DNA from 4 places in the Cedecea sp. Ae19-4 genome. Region 4 is predicted to be linked to each of the others. Evidence: predicted binding sites of a transcription regulator. Region 4 holds the regulator's gene; each other region holds the start of a gene.
The links. Region 4 encodes CRP, which controls carbon source genes, mostly activating them, when cyclic AMP is high. Its sites were predicted from a motif close to ATGTGANNNNNNTCACAT; they were not measured.
Positions count from the first base shown of each region.

Region 1: hpt (hypoxanthine phosphoribosyltransferase) is a predicted target of CRP. The motif match lies at 3,392-3,409, and genes of this name have one in related genera.
Region 2: serA (phosphoglycerate dehydrogenase) is a predicted target of CRP. The motif match lies at 6,802-6,819, and genes of this name have one in related genera.
Region 3: yrbN (protein YrbN) is a predicted target of CRP. The motif match lies at 6,635-6,652, and genes of this name have one in related genera.

Region 1 is NZ_JBCHWG010000002.1:1,078,740-1,086,839, reverse strand. It holds gene AAIE02_RS17895 (PTS sugar transporter subunit IIA) at 1-74, opposite strand, end outside; gene AAIE02_RS17890 (ABC transporter permease) at 190-960, opposite strand; gene AAIE02_RS17885 (ABC transporter ATP-binding protein) at 957-1,883, opposite strand; gene can (carbonate dehydratase) at 1,981-2,661, shown strand; gene hpt (hypoxanthine phosphoribosyltransferase) at 2,728-3,264, opposite strand; gene AAIE02_RS17870 (glucose/quinate/shikimate family membrane-bound PQQ-dependent dehydrogenase) at 3,446-5,851, shown strand; gene cueO (multicopper oxidase CueO) at 5,888-7,453, opposite strand; gene AAIE02_RS17860 (YacC family pilotin-like protein) at 7,598-7,945, shown strand; gene yacL (protein YacL) at 8,039-8,100, opposite strand, start outside.
Region 2 is NZ_JBCHWG010000003.1:446,554-454,653, forward strand. It holds gene ubiI (FAD-dependent 2-octaprenylphenol hydroxylase) at 1-863, opposite strand, end outside; gene ubiH (2-octaprenyl-6-methoxyphenyl hydroxylase) at 876-2,054, opposite strand; gene pepP (Xaa-Pro aminopeptidase) at 2,051-3,367, opposite strand; gene AAIE02_RS20020 (YecA/YgfB family protein) at 3,391-3,969, opposite strand; gene zapA (cell division protein ZapA) at 4,138-4,467, shown strand; RNA gene ssrS (6S RNA) at 4,509-4,692, shown strand; gene AAIE02_RS20035 (5-formyltetrahydrofolate cyclo-ligase) at 4,713-5,309, shown strand; gene serA (phosphoglycerate dehydrogenase) at 5,347-6,585, opposite strand; gene rpiA (ribose-5-phosphate isomerase RpiA) at 6,889-7,548, opposite strand; gene argP (DNA-binding transcriptional regulator ArgP) at 7,737-8,100, shown strand, end outside.
Region 3 is NZ_JBCHWG010000004.1:243,330-251,429, forward strand. It holds gene infB (translation initiation factor IF-2) at 1-1,334, shown strand, start outside; gene rbfA (30S ribosome-binding factor RbfA) at 1,400-1,801, shown strand; gene truB (tRNA pseudouridine(55) synthase TruB) at 1,801-2,745, shown strand; gene rpsO (30S ribosomal protein S15) at 2,900-3,169, shown strand; gene pnp (polyribonucleotide nucleotidyltransferase) at 3,417-5,546, shown strand; gene nlpI (lipoprotein NlpI) at 5,664-6,548, shown strand; gene yrbN (protein YrbN) at 6,659-6,736, shown strand; gene AAIE02_RS22370 (DEAD/DEAH family ATP-dependent RNA helicase) at 6,729-8,100, shown strand, end outside.
Region 4 is NZ_JBCHWG010000004.1:96,144-104,243, reverse strand. It holds gene AAIE02_RS21515 (ABC transporter ATP-binding protein) at 10-1,914, shown strand; gene AAIE02_RS21510 (LysE family translocator) at 1,956-2,558, opposite strand; gene AAIE02_RS21505 (hydrolase) at 2,619-3,635, shown strand; gene AAIE02_RS21500 (YheU family protein) at 3,637-3,855, shown strand; gene AAIE02_RS21495 (phosphoribulokinase) at 3,946-4,815, shown strand; gene AAIE02_RS21490 (OsmC family protein) at 4,852-5,256, opposite strand; gene crp (cAMP-activated global transcriptional regulator CRP) at 5,569-6,201, shown strand; gene AAIE02_RS21480 (YccS/YhfK family putative transporter) at 6,264-8,100, shown strand, end outside.

The DNA.
Region 1 (8,100 bases), on a different contig from region 4:
CCAAAGCGCTGCTCGAGAGCATCCAGTATCTTTTGTGCGTAGTCGTCGTGTCCGGCAATGACCCAGCCAAGCATAAAGTCTCTCCTGTTTATGGAGCGACAGTGTGCCAGAACGCTGAATAAGTAGCCTGATGCGTATCAATTTGGCGTAAAAAAATCCCCCTAAAGAGGGGGATTTAATCAGGAACTATTAGGTCCGGAGCCCGCGACCGCGCTGGATGAGATACCAGCACAACAAGTAAAACACGACGATAAAGATTGCCAGCACACCGACGGTGGTCACCAATGGCACATCGGTAATGCCCAGGAAACCAAAACGGAAGCCGCTAATCATGTAGACGATGGGGTTCAGGTGCGAGAGCGCCTGCCAGAACGGAGGCAGCAGGGTCAGGGAGTAAAACACCCCGCCCAGATAGGTCAGCGGCGTCAGCACGAAGGTCGGGATCAGACTGATATCATCGAACGTTTTGGCAAAGACGGCGTTCAGCAGACCGGCCAGCGAGAACAGAATAGCCGTCAGTACAAGCGTCAACGCCACGAACAGCCAGGAATGCACCTGGAACGGGACGAAGAACAGCGACACCGCCGTGACCAGGATCCCCACGCACAGACCGCGCGCGACGCCGCCACCAACATAGCCCGCGATGATCACGTGCGTGGGTACCGGTGCCACCAGCAGCTCTTCGATATTGCGCTGGAACTTCGCGCTGAAGAATGAGGAAGCGACGTTGGCGTAAGCGTTGGTGATCACCGCCATCATGATCAGGCCCGGCACGATGAACTGCATATAGGTGAAGCCGTGCATTTCGCCGATACGCGAGCCAATCAGGTTACCAAAGATAATGAAATACAGGGTCATGGTGATGACCGGCGGAACCAGGGTCTGGATCCAGATACGGGCGAAGCGGTGAACTTCTTTGGTCCAGATGCTTTTCAGCGCCACCCAGTACAGCTGCATCATGCCTGATCCCCTTGTTTACCGTTTACCAGCGTCACGAACAACTCTTCGAGACGGTTAGCTTTGTTACGCATACTCTGTACCTGAATCCCCTGCGCGCTTAGCTGGCTGAACACGCTGTTAATCCCCTGTTCACGCAAAACTTCAACTTCCAGCGTGGACGTGTCCACCAGCCGATACTGGTAACCGTCGAGCTTAGGCAGTGGACTTTTAGGGGCCAGATCCAGGATGAAGGTTTCTGATTTGAGCTTGGAAAGCAGCGATTTCATCGAGGTGTTCTCTACCAATTCACCACGCTGGATAATGCCGATGTTGCGGCACAGCATTTCGGCTTCTTCCAGATAGTGAGTAGTCAGAATAATGGTAGTGCCTTTGTCGTTGAGATCTTTCAGGAAGCCCCACATAGAGCGGCGCAGCTCGATGTCTACGCCGGCAGTAGGCTCGTCCAGAATCAGCAGCTTAGGTTCGTGCATTAACGCACGGGCAATCATCAGGCGACGCTTCATCCCTCCCGATAACATCCGCGCACGTTCGTTGCGTTTTTCCCACAGATCGAGCTGTTTTAAATACTTTTCGCTGCGTGCTATCGCTTCGCTGCGCTCAACGCCGTAGTAGCCAGCCTGGTGCACGACGATCTGCTGCACCGTTTCAAACGGGTTGAAGTTGAATTCCTGGGGAACCAGGCCAAGCTGGCGTTTGGCGTTGACCACGTCTTTTTGCAGATCGTAGCCAAACACCCGCACGCGGCCGGAGGTTTTATTCACCAACGAACTGATAATGCCGATAGTGGTGGATTTTCCCGCACCGTTAGGGCCGAGCAGCGCATAGAAATCACCCGCTTCAACGCGAAGATCTATGCCACGTAGCGCCTGGACGCCACCGGGATAGGTTTTCGTTAACTGTTCCAGTTCCAATGCAATTGTCATGGATATTCGCTTACCTTATTCGGTACTTGTTTGAAAATTCGTTGAGTTACCCTATATTACCCCATCGCACTTCTCGGGTGACAGGCGTTAACCTCACATGAAAGACATTGATTCCCTTATCAGCAATAATGAACTTTGGTCAAAAATGCTGGTTGAGGAAGACCCCGGTTTCTTCGAAAGACTTGCCCAGGCACAAAAACCTCGCTTTCTCTGGATTGGCTGCTCCGACAGCCGTGTTCCCGCCGAACGACTTACCGGCCTGGAGCCAGGCGAACTCTTTGTTCACCGTAACGTGGCAAACCTCGTTGTTCATACCGATCTGAATTGCCTTTCCGTTGTGCAGTACGCTGTAGATGTCCTTGAAGTTGAGCACATTATTATCTGCGGTCACTACGGCTGCGGCGGCGTTCAGGCTGCGGTAGAAAATCCGGAGCTGGGCCTAATTAACAACTGGCTGCTGCACATTCGCGACCTGTGGTTCAAGCATAGTTCGCTCTTAGGGGAACTGGCACCGGAACAGCGGATGGACACGCTCTGCGAATTGAACGTCATGGAGCAGGTATACAACATCGGCCATTCCACCATCATGCAGTCTGCCTGGAAACGCGGCCAGAAAGTAACGGTTCACGGCTGGGTCTACGGTATTCACGACGGGCGCCTGCGCGACCTTGAAGTGACGGCCACCAGCCGCGAGTCACTCGAGCAGGGCTACCGCAGCGGCATAGCCAACCTGAAGAATACCCACCATAGCCACCGGAATCGCGCAGCTTCGCAATAATTCCGTGAAATGTGGATAGCAAAAAGGGCCTTTTAAGGCCCTTTTTTGTTTGCTTACGACGATTGATTACTCGTCCAGCATCACCACTTTGCCAACGAACGGCAGGTGGCGATAGCGCTGGGCATAGTCGATGCCGTAGCCAACGACGAATTCGTCTGGGATAGAGAAGCCAACGTATTCAACGTTAACATTCACTTCGCGGCGAGTCGGTTTGTCCAGTAGCGTACAAATGGCCAGAGATTTTGGTTCACGCAGGCTCAGGATCTCGCGCACTTTACTCAGGGTGTTGCCGGAGTCGATGATATCTTCCACGATCAGCACATCTTTCCCACGGATATCTTCGTCCAGATCTTTCAGGATCTTCACGTCGCGAGTGGTGGACATGCCGCTGCCGTAGCTTGAAGCGGTCATAAAATCGACTTCATGGGAAACCTGAACTTCACGGCACAGATCCGCCATAAACATAAATGAACCACGCAGCAGACCCACCAGCACCATGTCACTGCCGCTGTCGCGATAGTGTTCGGTGATTTGACGACCCAGTTCAGCGACACGGGCTTTGATCTCCGCTTCCGGGATCATCACTTCAACAGTATGTTTCATATCTCTAACCATATGATTTAAAAACAAATCATTTAATGCTGGTTCACCTGCAGCCAACACAAAATAGTGAGGCGTGGAGTATACCAGCAAATCGCCTTCACATCCCCACTTCAAAAAAAAGCCATAAATGTGACAACCATCACACTTGTTAATAACTATAATTAAATGCTATCAAAACTTTATGAGTGTGATAATTGTGAAAACAAATAAAACCGGATCGCAACTATTTGTGACCCTCTCGGCCCTCTTTGCTGTACTTTGCGGGCTCTATTTACTCTTTGGCGGGATATGGTTAGTGGCTATAGGCGGGTCGTGGTATTACCCGATCGCCGGCCTGGTGATGCTCGGTGTCGCCTGGCTGCTGTGGAAGAGCAAAGCCTCCGCGCTTTGGCTCTACGCGGCCCTGCTGCTGTGTACGATGGCCTGGGGCGTCTGGGAAGTCGGCTTCGACTTCTGGGCGCTGACGCCGCGCTGCGACGTGCTGGTGTTCTTCGGCGTCTGGCTTCTGCTGCCGTTTGTGTATCGCCGCCTGGTGATTCCAGCAAGCGGCGCGGCAGCATCGCTGGTGGTTTCCCTGCTGATTACCGCCGTTGTGCTGGTCTGGGCGGGCTTTAACGACCCGCAAGAGATCAACGGCACGCTGAATCTGGATAATGCCGCAGCTACCGCTGAGTCTTCCATTCCTGATGCCGACTGGCCAGCTTATGGCCGCAATCAGGAAGGGCAGCGTTTCTCTCCGCTCAAGCAGATCACCACGCAGAACGTGGGCCAGTTGAAGGAAGCCTGGCGCTTCCAGACCGGCGACGTGAAGCGTGCTACCGACCCGGGTGAAATCACCAACGAAGTCACCCCGATCAAAATCCGCGATATGCTTTACCTGTGTACTGCCCACCAGCAGCTGTTCGCACTGGATGCCGCCACCGGGAAAGAAAAGTGGAAGTTTGATCCTCAGTTAAATACCGACCCTTCGTTCCAGCACGTGACCTGCCGTGGCGTTTCTTACCACGAAGCCACCGCGGATAACGCCCCTGCGGATGTAGTGGCCGACTGTCCTCGCCGCATCCTTCTGCCGGTGAACGATGGCCGCCTGTTCGCGCTCAACGCTGATACCGGCAAGCTGTGTGAGAGCTTTGCGAACAAAGGTATTCTGAACCTGCAGACCAACCAGCCGGTGACTACGCCAGGTATGTACGAGCCGACTTCACCGCCTATCGTGACCGACAAGGTGATTGTGATTGCCGGGGCAGTGACCGACAACTTCTCTACCCGTGAGCCTTCCGGCGTTATCCGTGGTTTTGACGTTAATACCGGTAAACTGCTGTGGGCGTTTGACCCAGGCGCGAAAGATCCAAACGCTATCCCGGATGACGAGCATCATTACACGCTGAACTCGCCGAACTCGTGGGCTCCGGCGGCATATGATGCAAAGCTGGATCTGGTTTACCTGCCGATGGGCGTGACCACGCCGGACATCTGGGGCGGCAACCGCACGCCTGAGCAGGAACGCTACGCCAGCAGCATCGTGGCGCTGAATGCCACCACCGGTAAGCTGGCCTGGTCCTATCAGACCGTCCACCACGACCTGTGGGATATGGACATGCCTGCCCAGCCAACGCTGGCGGATATCACCGACAAAAACGGCAACAAAGTGCCGGTGGTGTACGCTCCGGCTAAAACTGGCAACATTTTTGTTCTGGACCGCCGCGACGGTAAATTAGTGGTACCAGCCCCGGAGCAGCCTGTTCCGCAGGGTGCCGCCAAAGGCGACCATGTTTCCCCTACCCAGCCATTCTCCGAGCTGACCTTCCGTCCGAAGAAAGATCTGAGCGGGGCGGATATGTGGGGCGCGACCATGTTCGATCAGTTGGTCTGCCGCGTGATGTTCCACAGCATGCGCTATGAAGGCATCTTTACCCCGCCTTCCGAAAAGGGGACGCTGGTGTTCCCGGGCAACCTGGGCATGTTCGAGTGGGGCGGGATCTCCGTTGACCCAAATAATCAGGTCGCGATGACCAACCCAATGGCGCTGCCGTTCGTGTCTAAGCTGATTCCACGCGGGCCGGGTAACCCAATGGAACCACCAAAAGATGCGAAAGGCTCAGGCACTGAATCCGGCGTTCAGCCGCAGTACGGCGTGCCGTATGGCGTCACGCTGAACCCGTTCCTGTCGCCGTTCGGCCTGCCGTGTAAACAGCCGGCCTGGGGCTACATCTCTGGCGTTGACCTGAAAACCAACGAAATCGTGTGGAAGAAACGTATTGGTACCGTGGAAGACAGCATGCCGTTCCCAACCGGTATTCCAATGAAATTCCGCATGGGGATGCCAATGCTGGGTGGCCCAATCTCCACCGCCGGTAACGTGATGTTCATTGGTGCTACCGCAGATAACTACCTGCGCGCGTTTGATATGCGTGACGGGAAACAGCTGTGGGAAGCGCGTCTGCCAGCCGGTGGACAGGCTACGCCGATGACGTATGAAGTGAACGGTAAGCAGTATGTGGTGATTTCCGCAGGTGGCCATGGTTCCTTCGGCACGAAGATGGGGGATTATATTGTGGCGTACGCTCTGCCGGACGACGCAAAATAAAACATTGCGGGTGGCTCAGGCCACCCGCTCTTTCTTTTATGCGACGGTAAAACCAAGCATCATTCCGGTATCTTCATGCTCCAGCAGATGGCAGTGCGCCATATAGGCCGCTTCCTTTGGTGCAGCATGATCGAACTTCACCAGCACTTCGCTGCGCGCACCTTCCACCTTCACCGTGTCTTTCCAGCCCTGACGATGCGCCGCCACCGGTTTGCCGTTTTCGGACAGGATACGGAACTGAGTACCGTGAATATGGAACGGGTGCAGCATCATGTCGCCTTCCCCGGATATCGTCCACTTCTCGTATTTCCCTTTTTGTGCAGCAAACGCCGGGGTTGCCATATCGAAAGCTTTGCCGTTGATTTTGTTGGCATTGTGGAAATCAAAGCCGTGGCTCATACCGCCGTGATTCATCTTCCCCATGCTGCCGTGGTCCATGTTCTTCATGCTGCCATGGCTCATACCGCCCATATCACCGTGGCCGTCCATCGACATGCCTGCCATCGCCTGCATGCCCATCATGTCGAGCATCGGATCCATCATCAGTTGCAGCCAGCGTTCAGTTGCGCCTTCCAGCGACGGGAGCGCAGGCACGTTGACCAGTTTGTCCGGCAACGTGCCAGAGGCTGCGATAATCAGCGGCTGAATGCGAACCACCGGAGCAGGTTTGTCGAAAGGTGCCACGGTCATGCCCATTTGCTTCACCGGCAGGGTGACAATATCAAAAGGCTTGCCGTCACGGGTATCGACCAGCACCTCGAACCGTTCCCCCATCAGAATTTCCAGCTCCGTGACTTTGACTGGCTCGGCCAGCAGTCCGCCGTCGCTGGCGATGACATAGAGCGGGCGATTGTCGCTGGCAGCAATGTTCAACGAGCGGGCATTACAGCCGTTAAGCAAACGCAGTCGCAGCCAGCCGCGCGGATTGGTGTGCTGGGGATAAACGGCGCCGTTGCATAGCAGCGTGTCGCCAAACCAGCCTACGGCCGCGCTCATGACGTCCAGCTGGTAGTCAATTTCTCCGTCCTTACCGAAACGTTTATCCTGGATAATCAGCGGAATATCATCGATGCCCCACTGCTTCGGCAGCATCAGTTGGGCACTTTCGTTATCTTCAATCAATACGAGGCCACCAAGCCCCATGGCCACCTGATGCCCGGTTTTACCATGCTGATGCGGGTGGAACCAACAGGTCGCCGCACGCTGTTGCGGCGTAAAGGTGACGCTGCGTTTTGCACCGGCGGCGATAACGCCCTGCGGGCCGCCATCGACTTCGCCGCCGACCTCAAGCCCATGCCAGTGCAGCGTGGTTTCTTCTGCCAGGTTATTATGGATATCGACCGTGACCGCTTCCCCTTGCGTTAGCTTTAACGCCGGGCCAAGCAAAGCACCGTTATAGCCCCAGGTCGTGGCAGATTTCCCGGCAAAAACGCTCTTTCCTGCGTTTACGGTGAGGCGAATGCTATTTTTGGCATCCGGGGCAAGCAAAGGTGGGATAGGCAACGCCGGACGATCGGCCGCCAGCGCGGCACGGCTCCAGAGTGGCAGCGCGCTGAAAGCCCCCAGCGCCGCGGTATATTTTAGAAAATTACGGCGATGCATAGTCAGTTCCTTTAGTTGGCATACTTGTCGGCGAGCATAAACCTTTCCCTAACGGTAAGGTCAAGTTTTAAGCTCATAATAAATATCGTCGACGCCCATTTAACTGTGTTAACGTTTCGTATCTGAGAAAAAGTGGTAGACGTGATGAAGATGGGAGTTAGGGCGTTATTACTGGGCATTTTGCTGGCTTTTTCTACCAGCAGCCTGGCGCTGAGTGAGTCTGAAGCAGAAGATATGGCCGATCTGACTGCGGTATTTGTGTTCTTAAAAAATGATTGTGGCTACCAAAACCTCCCTAACGGCCAGATCCGACGCGCGCTGGTCTTTTTTGCCCAACAAAATCAATGGGATCTCAGCAACTACGATAGCTGGAACATGAAAGCATTAGGTGAAGACAGCTACAAAGATTTGAGCGGTATTGCCATCCCCACGGCAACAAAATGCAAATCTCTGGCGCGCGATTCCTTAAGCCTGCTGGCCTACGTTAAATAACGCTTTCCCCGCCTGGCCTGAAATAATGACCGTGAAACCACGGTCATTGGCTCTTAGACCAAACAATGTGGCGGCGGTATCGGCCCCAGCGCGTTAACGCTGCTGCAGGAATTCCCGGTAAGCGTGTACCACCTGCAGGAAGTCCTCTACGCCGC
Region 2 (8,100 bases), on a different contig from region 4:
TCGCCCACCAGCGCCAGACGATGGCCGGCAAAGATGCGGGCGTAGCGGCCCGTCAACGGGAAGGTGCGGCGCTCGCTTTCAACAGAACACAGGCCGAGACGCATGTTAAACGCAACGGAAAGCGCCTGGTTAAACGCTTCATCGTCGGCCTGCTGCATACGAGCCGCTTCTTCCGGCGACAGCGACCAGACAATAGAGCAAAGATGTGGGTCAGAAAGCGGCAGAAATGCCAGAATGCCTTCGCCGTGGAACACCTGACGTGCGACGGCCTGATGCGGCTCGGCGGTACGAATCGTCGCTACCAGCGCATGATGGTTATAGTCCCAGAACGTCAGCGGGATATCGGCTTTGTCCCGCAGCCAGGAGTTGGCGCCATCTGCGCCCACCACCAACCTTGCAGTTAGCATTGTGCCGTCTTTCAGGGTCAGGAACGCGTCGTTTTCACCCCAGGCGACCTGGTGAATGTCCACGGGTGCCATCAGGCTGATGTCGCTGCATTGCTCCGCACGTTGCCACAGCGCCTGGTGGATCACCGAGTTTTCGATGATGTGCCCCAGGTGGCTAAAACCGAAGCTCTTATCATCAAAGGCGATTTGCCCGAAGCTGTCTCGCTCCCAGACTTCCATCCCGTGATAGCTGCTGGCTCGCTCGCTGATTTTTGGCCACGCGCCCAAATGCGTCAGCAGCTTTTCGCTCGCCGCATTGATAGCCGAAACGCGCAGTTCCGGGGCAGCGTCAGGCCCGAGCGGCTGGGGAAGATGACTTTCAATGACCGCAACGCGCAGGCCGCTGCCCTGAAGTCCGCAGGCCACCGCCAGCCCCACCATGCCGCCGCCGACAATCGCCACATCTACGCTTTGCAAATTGACTCTCCTTTAACGCGCCACCCAACCCAGGGTGCGCTGAGCCAGCACGTCTCGTGCCGGAGTAAAATGTTCCATCGCCATCAGGCCAAGGTTACGGCCCGCCACCAGCGGTGCCCAGCGGTTAGCAAACAGCTTAACCAGCCCGTCAGTGACGCCAATGGTTGCCGCTTTATCTGCGGCACGGCGCTGCTGATAAGCAGCCAGAACCGGGAAGCTGCCGACATCCGTGCCTGCAGCGTGCGCCTCTGCCAACCCTTCAGCCAGCGACATAACGTCGCGCAGGCCAAGGTTGAACCCCTGCCCGGCTATCGGATGCAGCGTTTGCGCGGCATTGCCTACCAGCGCCAGGCGATGGGATACGGTCTGAGAAGCCTGTTGTAACGCCAGAGGATAATGATGACGAATGCCTGCATGGGTAATTCGCCCCAGCCGCCAGCCAAAGGCACGCTGAAGCTGCTGACAAAACGCTGCTTCGCTCCAGCTTTCAACCTCGTCACGGGCATCCAGCGCATGGCACCAGACCAGCGAGCAGCGCCCGTCGGACATCGGCAGCATGGCGATTGGCCCGAATTCGGTAAAGCGCTCAAATGCCCGGCCATGATGGGGTTCAGAAGTAGTGACGTTGGCAATCACGGCGATCTGCTGGTAGCTCTGCGGCTGCCAGGTGATGCCGCACTGTGCCGCCAGCTTAGAACGGGTGCCATCCGCGGCAACCAAAACGTTGCCCTGCAGCTCAACGCCGTTATCCAGCACAACCTGCACGCTATGCTCATGCCGGGTAAACGACGAAACGCGCTGCGGGCAGTGCAGCGTTACGCCAGGCGCTTTACGCAGCAGGCTAAAAAGACGCAGCCCGACGTCGTGCAGCTCCACAACCTGCCCAAGCGCATCAATCTGGTAATCCTCAGCTTCAAGGGTGACGAAGCCGGCGTGGCCTTTGTCGCTGACGTGCACGGTTTTAATTGCCGTGGCGCAGTCGACGAGCGCAGACCATACGCCAATGCGGGCCAACTGCTGCCGGGTGCCCTGGGCGAGCGCGATGGCTCTGGCATCAAACCCCGGATGAGCGGCTGAGTCCGGGGCAATCGCCTCGATGAGGTGCACCGGCAATTTCCCCTGGGTGAGGGTCGATATGGCTAATGCCAGCGTCGCCCCCGCCATCCCACCGCCAACAATGATGACGCTCATGGCTGACGCGCCGCTGCCATCAGCGCTTCGATATCGTCTGCCGACTTCACCACGCTGGCGGTCAAGTTCTCGTTGCCGTCTTTGGTGATCACAATGTCGTCTTCAATGCGGATGCCAATGCCACGATACTGCGCGGGCACGTCCGCATCCGGAGCAATATAAAGCCCAGGTTCGACGGTGATGACCATACCCGGCTCCAGCACGCGTGACCTGTCCTGCCCGTAAGCGCCCACGTCGTGCACGTCCAGCCCCAGCCAGTGGCTCAGGCCATGCATAAAGAACGCGCGGTGGGCGTTATTGGCGATCAGATGATCGATATCGCCTTTCAGAATACCGAGCTTCACCAGCCCCTTAACCATGATGCGCACCACTTCCGTCGTCACTTCCTGCATGGACGTGCCCGGCCGGTAGAGTTTTAGCGAGGTTTCGAGCGATTCCAGCACGATGTCGTAAATTTCACGCTGCGCCGGGCTGAATTTGCCGTTAACAGGGAAAGTGCGCGTGATGTCTCCGGCGTAGCTTTGGTATTCACATCCGGCGTCTATCAGCACCAGATCTCCGTCGCGCAGTTCACTTTCGTTTTCGGTGTAGTGCAGAATGCAACCGTTCTCACCGCCACCCACAATAGTGGTGTACGAAGGATAACGCGCGCCGTGGCGAGTAAACTCGTGGTGAATTTCACCCTCGAGCTGATATTCAAACATTCCCGGGCGGCAGGCCTGCATGGCACGAGTATGCGCCAGCGCGGAAATCTCGCCGGCACGACGCATAACGGCAATCTCTTCTTCGGATTTGAAGAGGCGTAGTTCGTGTACCGTCGGACGCCAGTCGGTCAGGGTTGCGGGCGCAGCGAGATTTTGACGCGAACCACGACGCAACTTATCCAGCGCGGCAAAAACGATGTTATCCGCATATTCGTACTCGCCCTGAGCGTGGTAAACCGCATCCAGACCGTTTAGCAGGAGATGTAATTGCTCACCGATTTCGCTGAAGGACAGCGCGCGATCCACCCCTAACTTCTGCGGGGCAGCGTCCTGGCCAAGCCTGCGGCCAAACCAAATTTCTGCACTTTTATCCCGCACGCGGTTGAACAGCACGCTGTGATTATGCGACTCATCGCTTTTAATGAGCACCAGCACGGCTTCCGGCTCGTTAAAGCCGGTGAAGTACCAAAAATCGCTGCTCTGCCGATAAGGGTATTCGCTGTCGGCATTGCGGGTCGCTTCCGGAGCCGCGAAAATTAACGCAGCGCTGCCGGGCACCATTTTCGCCAGTAGCGCCTGGCGGCGGCGAAGAAATTCCTGCTGGGTCATCACATCTCCTGATTTTTTGATCGTTAGTGGAGCGTAGGTTTGCGTACCTCTGGCGCGGTCGGTGCCGCGTGAGTAAAGGTGTCGTGGCACAGCAGCGCGGCAACACGCACATATTCAATGATCTCTTCGAGCGACATCTCCAGCTCTTCCTGGTCTTCGTCCTCGTCGTAACCCAGCTGGGCAATATTACGCAGATCGTCAATGGCTTCGCCGGTTTCACCGGTGACTTTGTCGAGCTTGCTCTGCATGACGCCAAGGCCCAGCAGGAAGTGGTTTACCCAGCCGGAAAGCGCATCGGCGCGATCGAAAACGGAGACATCATCTCCGTCCGGCAGATAAAGCTGGAACAGGAAGCCTTCGTCTTCCAGCGCATCGCCAATGGCGCCGTGCATCTGACGCAGCGGATCAGCTAGGTTCTGGCTAAAGGCCAGGCCTTCGTTGGTCAGGTCATGTAACAGCGTTTGCCAGCTGGTGTCTTTGTTACCACCGCACAGCATGCCGCTGATCAAGCCGTGCATTTCTGCAGGCGTCAGACCCACGCCCTGTTGGTTCAAAAGTTGGCCGACTAAGTCGTAGTCCGGCATTGCGTTCTGTATTGACATGCGCATTCGTCATCGTTGGCAGGAATAGTGTGTGTTATGCTACCACCAGGACCCCCGCAGATACCAGAAAAGGGCTTGTATCTTGATATCGGGATAGCTATAGTGGCGCCCCTTCCGCTACCGGGGCCGGTAGCGTAAAGGCAGGCGAGTAAACAGCAGGAAGGTGGCATGTCTGCACAACCAGTCGATATTCAAATTTTCGGTCGTTCATTGCGCGTGAATTGTCCGCCTGAACAACAGGATGCGCTGAATCAGGCTGCGGAAGAGCTGAATCAGCGGTTGCAAGATTTAAAAGTTCGCACTAGAGTCACAAATACCGAGCAGCTGGTGTTCATCGCAGCACTTAACATTTGCTACGAACTGGCTCAGGAAAAGTCGAAAACCCGTGACTACGCCGCCAATATGGAAGAGCGTATTCGGATGCTACAGCAGACCATCGAACAAGCATTGCTTGAGCAAGGTCGCATTGCAGACCGACAGGGTCCAAAGTTTGAATAACACTTCGCAGTTGACTGTGGTAGAGTAACTTCGAAGACAAAATTTCTCTGAGATGTTTGCAAGCGGGCCAGTCCCCTGAGCCGATATTTCATACCACAAGAGTGTGGCGCTCCGCGGTTGGTGAGCATGCTCGGTCCGTCCGAGAAGCCTTAAAACCATGACGACACACTCACCTTGAACCAAGGGTTCAAGGGTTACAGCCTGCGGCGGCATCTCGGAGATTCCCTCTTTACTACCCGGCCATCATGACGCATATCCCGTTAACCTCAACGCTTCGTCAGGACATTCGCCAAACGATTCGGCAGCGACGCCGGTCGCTCACTCCCCCAGAACAACAAACCTTTGCCCTACAGGCTGCTGAACGCATGCTGGCGTTTGAGCCGGTCATTCGTGCTCAGACCGTAGCGTTGTTTCTCTCGTTCGACGGGGAACTGAATACCACTCCGCTGATTCAGGCTTTATGGCGGGCAGGCAAAAACGTTTATCTCCCGGTGCTTCATCCTTTTAGCCCCGGCAACCTGCTGTTTTTACGCTACACGCCGCAAAGTCACCTGGTCACCAATCGCCTGAAAATTCTTGAGCCTAAGCTGGATATTCGCGACGTGCTGCCGCTGAATAAGCTGGATGTACTGGTCACGCCGCTGGTTGCCTTCGATGAAACAGGCCAGCGTCTGGGGATGGGCGGCGGGTTTTACGACAGAACGCTGCAGCACTGGCAGCAGCACGGTTTCTACCCGGTTGGCCTGGCGCATGATTGCCAGCAGGTGGAGACGTTGCCGGTAGAACAGTGGGATATTCCTTTGCCTGCCGTGGTGACGCCATCGCGCCTTTGGCAGTGGTGATGCCCCTTCCCCCTTCGGGGAAGAGGCCATGGTCAGATCAGTACAGCAGACGGGCGCGGATGGTGCCCGGAATCGCTTTCATTGACTTCAGCGCTTTCTCAGCCACATCTTCCGGCGCATCAATATCAATTACTACGTAACCCATGTGCGGCGTGGTCTGCAGGAACTGAGCGGCAATGTTGATACCCTGCTCAGCAAAGATCTGGTTAAGCGCGGTCAGAATGCCAGGGCGGTTCTCATGAATGTGCAGCAGGCGGCTGCTGGTGCCCCCGTGCAGCGGCAGAGAAACTTCCGGGAAGTTAACCGCAGACAACGTAGAGCCGTTATCCGAGTATTTCGCCAGTTTGCCCGCCACTTCCAGGCCGATGTTTTCCTGCGCTTCCTGAGTTGAACCGCCGATGTGCGGGGTCAGGATCACGTTGTCAAACTCGCACAGCGGAGAGTTAAACGGATCGCTGTTGGTGGCCGGTTCGGTCGGGAAGACGTCGATAGCCGCACCAGACAGATGCTTACTCGAAAGCGCACCGCACAGAGCAGGAATATCTACCACCGTACCGCGAGAGGCGTTGATCAGCAGCGAGCCCGGCTTCATCAAGGCCAGCTCGTTCGCGCCAATCATGTTTTTGGTGGAGGCGTTTTCCGGCACGTGCAGACTAACCACATCGCTCATATTCAGCAGGTCGGAGAGATGCTGAACCTGAGTCGCGTTGCCCAGCGGCAGCTTGTTTTCGATATCGTAGAAGTAGACGTGCATCCCCAGGGATTCAGCCAAAATCCCCAGCTGCGTACCGATGTGGCCGTAGCCAATGATGCCCAGCTTTTTACCACGGGCCTCAAAAGAGCCTACCGCCAGCTTGTTCCACACGCCACGGTGCGCTTTGGCGTTAGCTTCAGGAATGCCGCGCAGCAACAGCAGCAATTCACCAATCACCAGTTCAGCAACGGAACGGGTGTTCGAGAACGGGGCGTTGAACACCGGAATACCGCGCTTCGCCGCCGCATCCAGATCAACCTGGTTGGTGCCGATGCAGAAGCAGCCTACAGCCACCAGTTTTTCAGCCGCGGCAAAGATCTCTTCGGTCAAATGGGTGCGGGAACGCAGGCCAATGAAGTGAGCATCACGGATCGACTCTTTGAGCGCTTCGGAATCCAGCGCGCCTTTATGGAATTCAATGTTGGTGTATCCCGCTGCACGGAGGCTGTCTACCGCCTTCTGGTGCACGCCTTCCACAAGCAGGAATTTAATTCTGTCTTTATCCAGTGATACTTTTGCCATTTCCCGACCCTATTTTCAGTGCTGTTGTATTCGTTTTTAGGCGGTGATGCGCCATCGCCTATAAGTTACCCTTCTGTCAAAATATCAAAATCTACGTTTGGGGCAATATGAACGATTGCGTCGCCGTATCGTCAGGCGGGAATAAGGCGGCGAGAGTCAGAATAAAATGCTGAGCGGGAGAGTGAACCAGGCATGAATCACAGAACTGTTACCGAAATGTGATATATGTCACCAAAAATGCGGTTAAAATAATTTGTCATTTTTTATACGGTTTTTTGGGGCGCAGAACGCGCCCCGGTCAGATCATTTCACGATGGTTTTTACGCCGTCAGCGGTACCGATCAGCGCCACATCCGCGCCACGGTTCGCAAACAGGCCCACGGTAACAACGCCAGGCATACCGTTGATGATGTTTTCCAGCTTCATCGGTTCCATGATGCTCAAACCATGCACATCCAGAATGATGTTACCGTTGTCCGTGACCACGCCTTGACGGTACTCCGGGCGACCACCCAGTTTTACCAGTTCACGCGCGACGGCGCTGCGCGCCATAGGAATCACTTCCACCGGCAGCGGGAAGTTACCGAGAATATCAACCTGCTTGGAGGCGTCCGCGATGCAAACAAACTTGTCGGCAACGGAGGCGATGATTTTCTCGCGAGTCAGCGCTGCGCCACCGCCTTTAATCATCTGCATCTGGTGGTTGATCTCATCGGCACCGTCGACGTAGACGCCTAATGAATCCACCTCGTTGAGATCGAACACGGGGATCCCAAGACTTTTCAGTTTCGCGGTAGAAGCGTCGGAGCTGGAAACAGCACCTTCAATCTGGTGTTTGATGGTGCCCAAAGCATCAATAAAATGCGCGGCGGTTGAGCCCGTGCCCACGCCCACAATGGTGCCCGGCTGCACATACTGGAGTGCTGCCCATCCGACTGCTTTTTTCAGTTCATCCTGCGTCATAATTTTATGCCTGTGATGTGGAAACTGACGCGCATTATAGAGCATGCGGCGGAAAAATGTCCCCGGCTTTGCCGCACTGCAAACCCCATCACGTTCAAACACAATGTCAGCTTGCTGATTTGGTCTGAATCAGCGGCAAATTTATGTCATAGTGGCTGCACGACGAAATCAGGAGCAGATGAACAACAATGAAACGCCCGGACTACAGAACGCTGCAGGCGCTGGATGCGGTAATTCGTGAACGAGGATTTGAGCGTGCGGCGCAGAAGCTGTGCATTACTCAGTCGGCGGTGTCACAACGTATTAAGCAACTGGAAACGATGTTCGGCCAGCCATTGTTGGTGCGTACCGTGCCGCCCCGCCCCACCGAGCAGGGCCAAAAACTGCTGGCACTTTTACGTCAGGTGGAACTGCTGGAAGAAGAGTGGCTGGGCGATGAGCAAACCGGCTCCACGCCGCTGCTGCTTTCGCTGGCAGTTAACGCCGACAGTCTGGCCACCTGGCTGCTACCGGCCCTTGCGCCGGTTCTGGCCGACTCCCCCATTCGCCTGA
Region 3 (8,100 bases), 150 kb from region 4:
GTCACGCAGCATTTACTTCTATGCGTGCTCGTGGTGCTCAGGCAACGGATATCGTTGTTCTGGTTGTTGCTGCCGATGATGGCGTAATGCCACAGACTATCGAAGCTATCCAGCACGCAAAAGCGGCGCAGGTACCGGTAGTTGTCGCGGTGAACAAAATCGATAAGCCAGAAGCGGATCCGGATCGCGTTAAAAACGAACTGTCCCAGTATGGCATCATGCCGGAAGAGTGGGGCGGCGAAAGCCAGTTCATCCACGTTTCTGCAAAAGCCGGTACCGGTATCGACGACCTGCTGGATGCAATCCTGCTGCAGGCCGAAGTTCTGGAGCTGAAAGCCGTCCGTAAAGGTATGGCAAGCGGCGTGGTCATCGAATCCTTCCTGGATAAAGGTCGTGGTCCGGTTGCTACCGTTCTTGTGCGTGAAGGTACTCTGAACAAAGGCGATATCGTTCTGTGTGGCTTCGAATACGGCCGTGTACGTGCGATGCGTGACGAGATGGGGCGTGAAGTGACCGAAGCGGGTCCTTCTATTCCAGTTGAGATCCTCGGCCTGTCCGGCGTGCCTGCCGCGGGTGACGAAGTGACCGTTGTTCGTGACGAGAAGAAAGCTCGTGAAGTTGCTCTGTATCGTCAGGGTAAATTCCGTGAAGTGAAACTGGCTCGTCAGCAGAAATCCAAACTGGAAAACATGTTCGCCAACATGACCGAAGGCGAAGTGTCCGAAGTGAACATCGTGCTGAAGGCAGACGTTCAGGGTTCTGTGGAAGCAATCAGCGACTCCCTGCTGAAACTGTCTACCGATGAAGTTAAAGTTAAAATCATCGGTTCCGGCGTGGGTGGGATCACCGAAACTGACGCAACGCTGGCTGCAGCATCCAACGCCATTCTGGTTGGCTTCAACGTCCGTGCTGATGCGTCTGCGCGCCGCGTGATTGAAGCAGAAAGCCTGGATCTGCGTTACTACTCCGTCATCTATAACCTGATCGACGAAGTGAAAGCGGCGATGAGCGGTATGCTGTCTCCAGAGCTGAAACAGCAGATCATCGGCCTGGCTGAAGTTCGTGATGTCTTCAAATCACCGAAGTTTGGCGCGATTGCTGGCTGTATGGTTACCGAAGGTGTGGTGAAACGTCACAACCCAATCCGCGTACTGCGCGACAACGTGGTTATCTATGAAGGCGAGCTGGAATCCCTGCGCCGCTTCAAAGATGACGCAAGCGAAGTCCGTAACGGTATGGAATGTGGTATCGGCGTTAAGAACTACAACGACGTGCGCGTGGGCGATATGATCGAAGTCTTCGAAATTATCGAGATCAAGCGTACCATCTCCTGATAGCCGTACCGCATCAACTATCTTAGGGGGGCCGTGTGCCCCCCGTTTTGTCTGGAGAAATTATTATGGCGAAAGAATTTGGTCGCCCGCAGCGCGTTTCTCAGGAATTGCAGAAAGAAATTGCCATTATCCTGCAGCGTGAAATTAAAGACCCGCGTCTGGGCATGATGACTACCGTTTCTGGGGTCGAAGTCTCCCGTGACCTGGCGTATGCCAAAGTATTTGTGACCTTCCTGAACGACAAAGACGAAGATGCCATCAAAGAAGGCATCAAAGTTCTGCAGGACGCGTCGGGCTATATCCGAACTTTAGTTGGCAAGGCAATGCGTCTGCGCATCGTGCCTGAGCTGACCTTCTTCTACGATAACTCGCTGGTTGAAGGGATGCGCATGTCTAACCTGGTTTCCAATGTCATCCGTCATGATGACGAGCGTCGCGTGAATACGGACGACAGCAAGGAGGATTGATGAGTCGTCCTCGTCGTCGCGGTCGTGATATTCATGGTGTACTGTTGCTCGATAAGCCTCAGGGCCTTTCGTCCAACGACGCACTGCAAAAAGTAAAACGTCTTTATAACGCGAACCGCGCGGGTCATACCGGGGCGCTGGATCCGCTGGCGACCGGTATGCTGCCGATTTGCCTTGGTGAAGCGACGAAGTTCTCCCAGTACCTGCTGGACTCCGACAAACGTTATCGCGTGATTGCCAAACTTGGGCAGCGCACGGACACGTCAGATGCCGACGGCATTGTGGTTCAGGAGCGCCCGGTTAACTTTAGCACCGAGCAGCTTGCTGCCGCGCTGGAGAGCTTCCGCGGGGATACCGAGCAGGTTCCATCGATGTACTCTGCGCTTAAGCATCAGGGTAAGCCCCTGTACGAATACGCGCGCGCGGGGATTGAGGTTGAACGTGAAGCTCGCCCAATCACGGTGTACGAGCTGTTGTTTATTCGCCATGAAGGGGATGAACTGGAGCTGGAAGTCCATTGCTCTAAGGGAACGTACATTCGTACGATCGTTGACGATCTCGGTGAAAAACTTGGCTGTGGGGCGCATGTTATCTTCCTGCGTCGTCTGGCTGTAAGTAAATATCCGATTGAGCGGATGGTCACTCTGGAGCAGCTTAATGAGCTGGTAGAACAGGCACATCGGCAGGGGCGCGAGCCAGCGGAAATGCTGGATCCGCTGCTGATGCCGATGGACAGCCCAGCCTCCGATTTCCCGCTGGTGAATTTGCTGCCTGAAGTTGCCGTCTACTTTAAAAACGGTAATCCAGTTCGGGTGGCAGGCGTTCAGGCCGAAGGGTTGGTGCGCGTCACCGAAGGCGAAGAGAAGAAATTCATCGGTATGGGTGAAATCGATGGCGAGGGCCGGGTTGCTCCGCGTCGTCTGGTCGTCGAATATCCCGTCTGACTTTTGCCGCTACCTTGCGGTAAAAGGGCGCTACAGGTAAAATAGCGCGGCTTAACGGCTGGCCGATTGTTTAACAAACGGTTCAGGCGTGCACTGGGGTTGCTGAATTAGAGATCGGCACCCTGTTTATTTATCTATAATGTTGGAGTTGAAAATGTCTCTAAGCGTTGAAGCTAAAGCTAAAATCGTTTCCGAGTTTGGTCGTGGTACTAACGACAGCGGTTCTACCGAAGTTCAGGTTGCACTGCTGACTGCACAGATTAACCACCTGCAGGGTCACTTTGCAGAGCACAAAAAAGATCACCACAGCCGTCGTGGTCTGCTGCGTATGGTTTCTCAGCGTCGTAAACTGCTCGACTACCTGAAACGTAAAGATGTAGCACGTTACACTGGCCTGATCGAGCGCCTGGGTCTGCGTCGCTAGTTCTTGCGAGTTTCAGAAAAAGGGGCCTGTAAGGGCCCCTTTTTTCAACCAGACGGCAGCAATTCTATGGAAACTAATGTATTGTTGCTGAGTGTGATCTTTATTGCAGAGGTTCGCGCGGCTAATGAGAGGCTTTACCCGTCAGAGCGGGTTAGGATTGTCATTAGTCGCGAGGATGCGATGAAGGTCGGGTACCAACGGCGGCGCGTGAAGCCACGTGCTGCCCGTCATTTTAAAGGATCTTATTTTGCTGAATCCGATCGTTCGTAAATTCCAGTATGGCCAGCATACGGTCACGCTTGAAACCGGCATGATGGCTCGCCAGGCTACCGCTGCTGTAATGGTAAGCATGGATGACACCGCGGTATTCGTTACCGTTGTTGGCCAGAAAAAAGCCAAGCCAGGCCAGGACTTCTTCCCGCTGACCGTTAACTATCAGGAGCGTACCTACGCTGCTGGTCGTATCCCAGGTAGCTTCTTCCGTCGTGAAGGCCGTCCAAGCGAAGGGGAAACCCTGATTGCGCGTCTGATTGACCGCCCGGTTCGCCCGCTGTTCCCTGAAGGTTTCGTCAACGAAGTGCAGGTTATCGCCACCGTTGTCTCCGTTAACCCACAGGTTCACCCTGATATCGTAGCCATGATCGGTGCTTCTGCAGCACTGAGCCTGTCCGGTATTCCGTTTAACGGCCCAATCGGTGCCGCTCGTGTGGGTTACATCAATGACCAGTACGTGCTGAACCCGACCGCTGAAGAACTGAAAACCAGCAAGCTGGATCTGGTTGTTGCCGGTACCGAAAGCGCAGTGCTGATGGTTGAATCCGAAGCTGAACTGCTGAGCGAAGACCAGATGCTGGGTGCCGTTGTCTTCGGTCACGATCAGCAGCAGGTTGTCATCAAAGAAATCAACGCGCTGGTTGCCGAAGCCGGCAAACCACGTTGGGACTGGCAGCCTGAGGCCGTGAACGAAGCGCTGAATGCGCGCGTTGCCGCGCTGGCTGAATCCCGTCTGAGCGATGCTTACCGCATCACTGAGAAGCAAGAGCGTTATGCACAGGTTGACGTCATCAAAGCTGACGTTATCGCGACGCTGACCGCAGAAGACGAATCTCTGGATGCCGCTGAACTGTCTGACATTCTGCACGCTATCGAGAAAAACGTTGTTCGTAGCCGCATCCTGGCTGGTGAACTGCGCATCGATGGCCGCGAAAAAGACATGATTCGTGGTCTGGACGTGCGTACTGGTGTTCTGCCGCGCACTCACGGTTCTGCACTGTTCACTCGTGGTGAAACTCAGGCGCTGGTTACCGCCACGCTGGGTACTGCACGTGACGCACAGACGCTGGACGAGCTGATGGGCGAGCGCACTGACAGCTTCCTGTTCCACTACAACTTCCCTCCGTACTCCGTAGGCGAGACCGGGATGGTAGGTTCGCCTAAGCGTCGTGAAATTGGTCACGGCCGTCTGGCGAAGCGTGGCGTTCTGGCCGTTATGCCAGAAGCTGACAAATTCCCGTACACCGTTCGTGTGGTTTCTGAAATCACCGAATCTAACGGTTCTTCTTCCATGGCCTCTGTGTGCGGTGCATCTCTGGCACTGATGGACGCTGGTGTGCCAATCAAAGCCGCCGTTGCGGGCATCGCGATGGGCCTGGTGAAAGAAGGCGACAACTTTGTTGTTCTGTCCGACATTCTGGGTGACGAAGATCACCTGGGTGACATGGACTTCAAAGTAGCCGGTAGCCGTGAAGGTATCTCTGCGCTGCAGATGGATATCAAAATCGAAGGTATCACCCGCGAAATCATGCAGGTGGCTCTGAACCAGGCTAAGGGTGCGCGTCTGCACATTCTGGGCGTGATGGAGCAGGCTATCGACGCACCGCGTGGCGATATTTCTGAGTTCGCACCACGTATTCACACCATTAAAATCAACCCAGACAAGATCAAAGACGTGATCGGTAAGGGTGGGGCTGTAATTCGTGCGCTGACTGAAGAAACCGGCACCACCATCGAAATCGAAGATGACGGTACCGTTAAAATCGCAGCGACCGACGGCGACAAAGCGAAACACGCTATCCGTCGTATCGAAGAGATCACCGCGGAAATCGAAGTGGGCCGTATCTATAACGGTAAAGTCACTCGTATCGTTGATTTCGGTGCGTTTGTTGCTATCGGCGGCGGTAAAGAAGGTCTGGTTCACATCTCTCAAATCGCCGACAAGCGCGTAGAGAAAGTGACTGACTATCTGCAGATGGGTCAGGAAGTTCCGGTGAAAGTACTGGAAGTTGACCGTCAGGGCCGCGTCCGTTTAAGCATTAAAGAAGCAACCGAGCAGTCTCCGGCAGAAGGTGCAGCACCAGCCGCGCCAGAAGCTGAGTAAGGTTTGCCAATTAAGCTCTCCATGGTGACATGGAGAGCTGTTTGTTACGGGACAGGATGTCTCGTTTGCAGCCGGGGGACAGGACGTTCATCCATTTGTTGTCTTCGGGAGTAGGAAATGAAGCCTTTTTTGCGCTGGTGTTTCGTTGCGACAGCTATCACGCTGGCCGGATGCAGCAACTCTGCCTGGCGTAAGAACGAAGTATTAGCGGTGCCATTGCAGCCTACGCTGCAGCAGGAAGTGATTCTGGCACGCATGGAACAAATACTTGCCAGTCGGGCTTTAACCGATGACGAACGCGCACAGCTTTTATATGAGCGCGGAGTGTTGTATGATAGCCTCGGTCTGAGGGCTCTGGCGCGGAATGATTTTTCACAAGCGCTGGCCATCCGTCCCGATATGCCTGAAGTATTCAATTACTTAGGCATTTATTTAACGCAGGCAGGCAATTTTGATGCTGCCTATGAAGCGTTTGATTCTGTACTTGAGCTTGATCCAACTTACAACTACGCGCACTTAAATCGCGGTATCGCCCTCTATTACGGTGGTCGTTATCGTTTAGCGCAAGATGATCTGCTGGCGTTTTATCAAGACGATCCCAACGATCCTTTCCGTAGCCTGTGGCTCTATATTGCTGAACGCAATTTGGACGAAAAACAGGCCAAAGTGGCGCTACAACAGCGTCTCGAGAAATCGGATAGAGAGCAATGGGGATGGAATATTGTCGAGTTCTACCTGGGCAACATTAGCGAAAAAGAGCTAATGGAACGCCTCAAGGCGGACGCAACGGATAACACCTCGCTCGCTGAGCATCTCAGTGAAACCAACTTCTATTTAGGTAAGTACTACCTAAGTCTGGGGGATAAGGACAGCGCCAAGGCACTGTTCAAGTTAGCGGTTGCTAACAACGTACACAACTACGTTGAGCATCGTTATGCATTGTTGGAATTAGCGCTCTTGGGCCAGGAGCAAGACGACCTGGCAGAATCGGACCAGCAATAGCTGACGAACAACGATCGTCCCATAAACTTTTTAACTAAAGTCATCACCTTCACGGGTGAGGGCGTTTTTGTTCGTTAATCAATCAAATTTGAGCCGGTTCACACTTTTCAATGAAAATTGCAGATCAATTTCACGATGAGTTACGTAGACTGGCCGCCATCAACGAGGCACATGTACTACATGACTGATATCATCGAAACCACTTTTTCTGATCTGGGGCTGCACGCCTCCATCATTCAGGCCCTGAACGATCTGGGCTACGAAAAGCCATCACCCATTCAGGCTGAGTGTATCCCACACCTGCTGAATGGCCGCGACGTTCTGGGTATGGCCCAGACCGGTAGTGGTAAAACCGCAGCGTTCTCTCTGCCGCTGCTGAACAACCTCGATCCTGAGCTGAAAGCACCGCAAATCCTGGTGCTGGCCCCGACCCGCGAACTGGCGGTTCAGGTTGCTGAAGCCATGACGGATTTCTCTAAACACATGCACGGCGTGAACGTTGTTGCCCTTTACGGCGGTCAGCGTTATGACGTGCAGCTGCGCGCTCTGCGTCAGGGACCACAGATTGTTGTGGGTACCCCAGGGCGTCTGCTTGACCACCTGAAACGCGGCACTCTGAACCTGTCCGGCCTGAAAGGTCTGGTCCTGGACGAAGCGGACGAAATGCTGCGTATGGGCTTCATCGAAGACGTTGAAACCATCATGGCGCAGATCCCGGCTGAACATCAGACCGCGCTGTTCTCTGCCACCATGCCGGAAGCGATTCGTCGTATTACCCGTCGCTTCATGAAAGATCCTCAGGAAGTGCGCATTCAGTCCAGCGTGACTACTCGCCCGGACATCAGCCAGAGCTTCTGGTCTGTTTACGGCATGCGTAAAAACGAAGCGCTGGTTCGTTTCCTGGAAGCAGAAGACTTTGATGCGGCGATTATCTTCGTTCGTACCAAAAACGCGACTCTGGAAGTGGCTGAAGCGCTGGAGCGTAGCGGTTATAACAGCGCCGCACTGAACGGTGACATGAACCAGGCGCTGCGTGAGCAGACCCTGGAGCGCCTGAAAGATGGTCGTCTGGATATCCTGATCGCCACCGACGTTGCGGCTCGTGGCCTGGACGTGGAGCGTATCAGCCTGGTTGTTAACTACGACATCCCGATGGACTCCGAGTCTTACGTTCACCGTATCGGCCGTACCGGTCGTGCTGGCCGTGCTGGCCGTGCGCTGCTGTTCGTTGAGAACCGCGAACGTCGCCTGCTGCGCAACATCGAACGCACCATGAAGCTGACGATTCCTGAAGTAGAACTGCCAAACGCAGATCTGCTGGGTGAGCGTCGTCTGGCTAAATTCGCCGCTAAAGTTCAGCAGCAGCTGGAAAGCAGCGATCTGGATCTGTACCGTGGCCTGCTGGCAAAAATTCAGCCTTCCGCTGAAGAAGAGCTGGACATCGAAACGTTGGCTGCAGCACTGCTGAAAATGGCTCAGGGTGAACGTCCTCTGATCCTGCCACCAGATGCACCGATGCGCCCACGTCGCGAATTCAAAGAGCGTGACGATC
Region 4 (8,100 bases):
CGGCGCTTTATGATTGTTTTCTCCTCGTTACAAATTCGTCGCGGCACCCGCGTTCTGCTGGATAACGCCACCGCCACCATCAACCCCGGGCAAAAAGTCGGCCTGGTGGGTAAAAACGGCTGTGGAAAATCCACGCTGCTGGCGTTGCTGAAAAACGAGATAAGCGCCGATGGCGGGAGCGCAAGCTTTCCCGGCAACTGGCAGCTTGCCTGGGTGAATCAGGAAACACCAGCCCTTGCGATGCCGGCGATAGAGTATGTGATCGACGGCGACCGTGAATTCCGCAAGCTGGAAGCCGAGCTAGACGTCGCCAACGAACGCAACGACGGTCACGCCATTGCGCTGGTTCACGGCAAGCTGGACGCGGTCGATGCGTGGACCATTCGCTCACGCGCCTCCAGCCTGCTGCACGGTCTGGGCTTCAGCAATGAACAGCTGGAACGCCCGGTAAGCGATTTCTCGGGCGGCTGGCGCATGCGTCTTAACCTTGCCCAGGCGCTCATTTGCCGTTCCGACCTGCTGCTGCTCGATGAACCAACCAACCACCTCGATCTGGACGCGGTCATCTGGCTGGAGCGCTGGCTGAAAAGCTACCAGGGTACCCTGATTCTTATCTCTCACGACCGGGACTTCCTCGATCCGGTGGTCGATAAAATTATCCACATCGAACAGGAAAATATGTTCGAGTACACCGGCAACTATTCGTCATTTGAGATCCAGCGCGCAACTCGCCTGTCTCAACAGCAGTCGATGTACGAAAGCCAGCAGCAAAAAGTGGCCCACCTGCAAAGCTTTATCGATCGCTTTAAAGCTAAAGCGTCCAAAGCCAAGCAGGCGCAGAGCCGCGTGAAAATGTTGGAGCGCATGGAGCTGATTGCCCCGGCTCACGTCGATAACCCGTTTCACTTCAGCTTCCGTGCGCCAGAAAACCTTCCCAATCCACTGCTGAGGATGGAAAAGGTCAGCGCAGGCTACGGTGAGCGAGTGATCCTCAACTCCATCAAGCTGAACCTTGTTCCTGGCTCGCGTATTGGCCTGCTGGGCCGAAACGGGGCGGGGAAATCCACGTTAATCAAACTGCTGGCCGGTGAATTGCAGCCGCTGCAGGGTGACATTGGCCTGGCCAAAGGCATCAAGCTCGGCTACTTCGCCCAGCATCAGTTGGAATACCTGCGCGCCGATGAATCGCCGCTTCAGCATCTGGCTCGTATTGCCCCACGCGAGCTGGAACAGCAATTGCGTGACTATCTGGGCGGCTTTGGTTTCCAGGGCGATAAAGTCACGGAACAAACGGCGCGTTTCTCCGGCGGTGAAAAAGCCCGGCTGGTGCTGGCGCTGATTGTCTGGCAGCGCCCTAACCTGCTGCTGCTCGATGAACCGACGAACCACCTCGATCTCGACATGCGCCAGGCGCTGACCGAAGCGCTAATCGACTTTGAGGGCGCGCTGGTTGTGGTTTCGCACGACCGCCACCTGCTGCGCTCCACCACGGACGATCTCTACCTGGTGCACGACGGCAAAGTGGAAGCTTTCGATGGCGACCTCGAGGATTACCAACAGTGGCTGAGCGACCTGCAAAAACAGGAGAATCAGCCCGCGGAATCAGCGAAAGATAACGCCAACAGCGCCCAGGCCCGCAAGGACCAGAAGCGCCGTGAAGCCGAACTTCGCACCCAAACTCAGCCGCTGCGCAAGCAAATTACCCAGCTTGAAAAGCAGATGGAAAAGCTGAACGCTCAGCTTGCAGAAGTAGAAGAGAAGCTGGCAGACAGCGCTATCTACGACCAGAGCCGTAAAGCCGAGATGAACGAATGCCTGCAAACGCAGGTAAAAGTGAAGTCGGCGCTGGAAGAGTGCGAGATGGAATGGCTGGATATTCAGGAACAGCTTGAACAGATGCTGCAGGCCGACTAAACGCGAACGTTTCCCTCTCCTCGCGAGGAGAGGGTTTGCCCTCAACGCCAGATAAGCAGCACGCAGGCGGCGGTTAACACGCCCATGCTGACGTTGAAAATAGCCCAGGAGCGACGGCTGCGCAGGAACAGGCCAATCAGGCTGCCAAAGGCTATCCAGATAACCCCGGCCACAATGTTCACCAGCGCAATCCCTACGCTAATCATCGCCACGGAATGCAGGTAGGCTGCGCCCGCCAGGCTGAAACTGGCTACCGCACCCAGCGCCATCAGCCACGCTTTAGGGTTAATCACCTGCAGCAGGCCACCTTGCCAGAAAGGTACCGGAGACGGCGGGGCCGCATCCGTTTCCAGGCGCTCGTATTTCGCGGTGCCAATTTTCCAGGCTAGCCACAAAAGGTAAACGCTCCCGGCAATCTTCAGGATAAGGTGCAGAGCGGGGTAAAGTAGGATTAAGCTGCCTACGCCGAAGGCAACAAGCACTAAAATGCACTGCATCCCAAGCATGATGCCAATCATCAGCGGCAGGCTGCGGAAGAAACCGTAATTCGCCCCGGATGCGGTAAGTAGCGTATTATTAGGGCCAGGTGTGATGGCGGCGACCCAGAGAAAGCCCAGCATCGAAAGAAAAAGCGTTAAGTCCATGAATTGGGTGCTCCACACCCGAAGAATAATTAGCGAACTAAACGAAACTAACAGTGTGATATGGCCAGTACAAGTCCTTTAGAATTGAATATTCATCATGATGAAGGTGACGATTTCCGCCCGATGCGCGGACTCAGTAACCCGCATCTGCAAACCATGATCCCACGTTTGATTCGTCGTCGAATCAATTTCAAACCCCACTGGCAGCGGCTGGATATGCCGGACGGGGATTTCGTCGATCTTGCGTGGAGCGAAGATCCGCAAACCGCTATGCACAAACCTCGCCTGGTCGTGTTTCACGGACTCGAAGGCAGCCTCCACAGCCCGTATGCTCACGGTATGATAGAAGCGGCGAAAAAACGCGGCTGGCTGGGCGTGGTGATGCATTTTCGCGGCTGCAGCGGCGTGCCGAACCGTAAAGAACGCATTTATCACTCCGGCGAAACCGAAGACGGTACTTACTTCCTCGAATGGTTAAACCAGCGCTACGGTGAAGTCCCCACCGCCGCAGTTGGTTTTTCGCTGGGTGGGAACATGCTCGCCTGCCTGATGGCAAAACAGGGCGCTGCCTGCACGCTGAAAGCCGGCGTGATTGTTTCCGCCCCGCTGATGCTTGAGCAGTGTTGCTACCACATGGAGCAGGGCTTCTCGCGCGTCTATCAGCATTACCTGCTGAATCTGCTGAAGAAAAATGCCGCCCGTAAGCTGAAGAGCTACCCTGGCTCGCTGCCAATCGACCTCCGCAAGCTGAAAAACCTGCGCCGCATTCGCGAGTTCGATGACTTAATTACCTCGAAGATCCATGGCTTTGCCGACGCGCTGGACTACTATCGCCAGTGCAGCGCCATGCCGCTTTTACCGGAAATTGCCGCTCCGACGCTGATTATTCACGCCAAAGACGACCCGTTTATGGATCACCACGTCATCCCGGATCGCGAAACGCTGCCGCCCAATATCCACTACCAGCTCACGACTTACGGCGGCCACGTTGGCTTTGTCGGCGGGACTCTGCTGCGCCCACAGATGTGGCTTGAGCAGCGCATTCCCGACTGGCTAACCCGCTTCCTGGACCACTGAAATGATCATTCCCTGGCAAGATCTCGACCCTGAAACGCTCGACAATTTGATTGAATCTTTTGTATTACGGGAAGGCACCGATTATGGTGAGCAGGAGCGCTCGCTGACGCAAAAAGTCGCCGACGTGAAGCGCCAGTTACAAAGCGGCGAGGCCGTGCTGGTTTGGTCTGAACTCCATGAAACGGTGAACATTATGCCGCGCGGGCAGTTTCGCGGCTGACCGCTGACTGGCAGGGTGATCTATACTGGCTGAAAAGTATAACAAGCAGATACAGATCTCTTTTCCGATCCCTCACGGAGTTTTCACCCTATGTCAGCCAAACACCCGGTTATTGCGGTCACAGGTTCCAGCGGCGCCGGCACCACGACCACCAGTCTCGCTTTCCGCAAGATTTTCCAACAGCTCAACCTGCGCGCCGCTGAAGTTGAAGGCGACAGTTTCCACCGCTATACCCGCCCGGAAATGGACATGGCTATCCGCAAAGCACGCGATGCTGGCCGCCATATTAGTTACTTTGGGCCAGACGCCAACGACTTCGGGTTACTGGAACGAACCTTTATCGAATACGGCCAGACCGGCAAAGGGCAAGCGCGTAAATACCTGCATACCTACGATGAAGCGGTGCCGTGGAACCAGGTGCCGGGCACTTTTACGCCCTGGCAGCCGCTCCCGGAGCCCACTGACGTCCTGTTTTACGAAGGCCTGCACGGCGGTGTAGTCACCCCTCAACATAACGTCGCCGACTGCGTCGATTTACTGGTAGGCGTGGTGCCCATCGTTAACCTGGAATGGATTCAGAAACTGGTGCGCGATACCAGCGAACGCGGCCATTCACGGGAAGCGGTGATGGATTCCGTAGTGCGCTCCATGGACGATTACATCAACTTCATTACGCCGCAGTTCTCACGTACCCATATCAACTTCCAGCGCGTTCCGACGGTAGACACCTCTAACCCGTTTGCCGCGCGAGCCATTCCGTCGCTGGACGAAAGCTTCGTGGTCATTCACTTCCGTGGGCTGGACGACATCGACTTCCCTTATCTGCTGGCGATGTTGCAGGGGTCGTTTATCTCCCACATCAATACATTGGTGGTACCGGGCGGGAAAATGGGGCTGGCGATGGAGCTGATCATGGCCCCGCTGGTGCAGCGGCTGGCGGAAGGCAGGAAAATTGCCTGATGGCGTAAGGGCGGTCTGTATACCGCCCTTTTCTACTTAGGCTTCAATAATTTCGTAGCTGTGGCTAATCTCTGCGGCTTTCTCCAGCATCAACGTCACCGAGCAATATTTCTCTGCGGTCAGCTCAACGGCGCGGGCAACCGCACTTTCTTTCAGCTCTTTCCCGGTCACAACAAAATGCAAATGAATGCGGGTAAACAGACGAGGTGCTTCTTCACGACGTTCGGAAGTCAGTTTCACCTCACAATTCGTCACATCATGGCGGCCTTTTTGCAGAATCGACACCACGTCAATTGAGCTACAACCGCCCGCGGCCATCAGCAGCATTTCCATCGGGCTTGGCGCTTTATCCCCGGAGTTCCCGTCCATCAGAACTTGGTGGCCAGAAGCGGATTCGCCGAGGAAGGTCATGCCTTCCACCCATTTAACACGTGCCTGCATTTTACCTACTCCCGTAATAAAAATTTCTTTCAGATTACGCGTCTACGTGAAAACTGGCAACGTAAGGCGATCCAGGTCATGCTGAAACGAGACAATACAAGACACTAACCAAAAGCTATGCTAAAACAATCCGGATGCTGCTGCGATACAGAGACGTTTATGCCGTAAGCAGAGGAAACGACTAATTACAGGCCGCAGGGTTAACCTGCCCGCCAGCTCCCAGGGCTTGGGAAAATTTCACGATTGCAACGCCAGACAAGAGGTTCCGCGTCTTGTCTTTGGTAGCCAGTTTATAACAGAGGATAACCGCGCATGGTGCTTGGCAAACCGCAAACAGACCCGACTCTCGAATGGTTCTTGTCTCATTGCCACATTCATAAGTATCCGTCGAAGAGCACGCTGATTCACCAGGGTGAAAAGGCGGAGACGCTGTACTACATCGTCAAAGGCTCCGTAGCTGTTCTGATTAAAGATGAAGAAGGCAAGGAGATGATCCTTTCTTATCTGAATCAGGGTGATTTCATTGGTGAATTAGGTTTGTTCGAAGAAGGCCAGGAGCGTAGCGCCTGGGTTCGCGCCAAGTCAGCCTGTGAAGTAGCTGAAATTTCCTATAAAAAATTCCGTCAGCTGATTCAGGTCAACCCGGACATCCTGATGCGCCTTTCTTCCCAGATGGCGCGCCGCCTGCAGGTAACTTCTGAGAAAGTAGGCAACCTCGCCTTCCTCGACGTGACCGGCCGCATTGCTCAGACGCTGCTGAACCTGGCTAAACAGCCGGATGCCATGACCCACCCGGACGGGATGCAAATCAAAATCACCCGCCAGGAAATCGGTCAGATCGTGGGCTGCTCCCGCGAAACCGTTGGCCGTATTCTGAAAATGCTGGAAGATCAGAACCTCATTTCCGCCCACGGTAAAACGATTGTCGTTTACGGCACCCGTTAATTAGCCCTTATAAAGGCGTGTCGCTTCGGTAACACGCCTTTTTTGTCTCTACAATTCAGGCTATGTGGAAGAGATTAATTTACCACCCGGAAGTTAACTACGCGCTGCGGCAAACGCTGGTGCTGTGTCTTCCCGTGGCTGTCGGCCTGCTGCTTGGCAACCTGCAAAACGGTCTGCTCTTCTCGTTAGTTCCCGCCTGCTGCAACATTGCCGGGCTGGACACGCCGCACAAGCGCTTCTTCAAACGATTGATCATCGGCGGCAGCCTGTTCGCTCTCAGCAGCCTTATCCTGCAGCTTCTGCTGCTTTACACCCACATCCCGCTCCCGGCGATATTGATCGTCATGGCTCTGCTGCTCGGCGTGACGGCAGAAATCAGCTCACTTCACGCCCGTCTGCTGCCCGCATCGCTGATCGCCGCTATTTTTACGCTCAGCATGGCCGGGAATATGCCGATCTGGAAGCCCATGGTACTCTATATCTTCGGCACCATCTGGTACGGCGCCTTCAACTGGTTCTGGTTCCGGCTATGGCGTGAACAACCGCTCAGGGAGTCGCTCAGCCTGCTGTACCGCCAGTTGGCAGATTACTGCGAAGCAAAGTACAGCCTGCTGACCCAGCATACCGACCCGGAAAAAGCGCTGCCGCCGCTGCTGGCCCGCCAGCAAAAAGCCGTCGACCTGATCACTACCTGCTACCAGCAGCTGCATATGCTATCGGCCAACCAGCAAAACGGCTACAAGCGTCTGTTACGCGCTTTCCAGGTTGCGCTGGATCTGCAGGAACACATTTCGGTTAGCCTGCATCAGCCTGAAGAGGTGCAAAAACTGGTCGAGCAAAGCCATGCGGAAGCCGTGATCCGCTGGAATGCTCAAACCATCGCCGCGCGCCTGCGCGTGCTGGCAGACGATATTCTTTACCACCGCTATCCAACGCGCTTTACCATGGATAAGCAGATCGACGCCCTGGAAAAAATCGCCCGCCAGAATCCGGACAATCCAGTGGGGCAGTTCTGCCATTACCACTTCAGCCGCATTGCCCGGGTACTGAAAACCCAGCGGCCGCTGTACGTGAGGGATTTAATGGAGGACAGGGAACGCCGTTTACCGTTTTTCCCGGCCCTGAAAAGCTATCTCTCGTTTAAATCCTCCGCTTTGCGCAGCTCCGCGCGCTTAGGTGTGATGCTGACCATTGCCAGCCTGCTGGGCTCCTTCTTACACCTGCCAAAGCCGTATTGGATCCTAATGACGGTGATGTTCGTGACGCAAAACGGCTACGGTGCAACGCGGGTGCGCATTGTTCACAGGGCGGCAGGTACCATGGCGGGGCTATGTATCGCGGGTATCACCCTGCACTTCCACGTCCCGGACAGCTACACCCTGCTGGCGATGTTAATGATTACGCTGGTGAGTTACCTGTTTATCCGCAAAAGCTACGGCTGGGCCACCATTGGCTTCACCGTCACGGCGGTATATACCCTGCAGCTCATCACCCTCAGCGCCGAGAGTTACATTATTCCCAGGCTGATAGACACTCTGCTTGGCTGCCTGATCGCCTTTGGCGGCATGATCTGGCTGTGGCCACAGTGGCAAACCGGCCTGCTGCGTCAGAACGCCCACGACGCGCTGGAGGCGGACCAGGACGCTATTCGGCTGATACTAAGCAACGATCCAGAGCCCACGCCGCTGGCCTGGCAGCGTATGCGGGTCAACCAGGCGCACAATGCGCTGTTCAACTCGCTCAATCAGGCGATGCAGGAGCCAGGCTTTAACTCCCACTACCTGGCAGACATGAAACTTTGGGTGACGCACAGCCAGTTCATCGTCGAGCATATCAACGCCATGACCACGCTGGCGCGCGAACACAACATGCTGACGCCGGACCTGGCGCAGAAATATC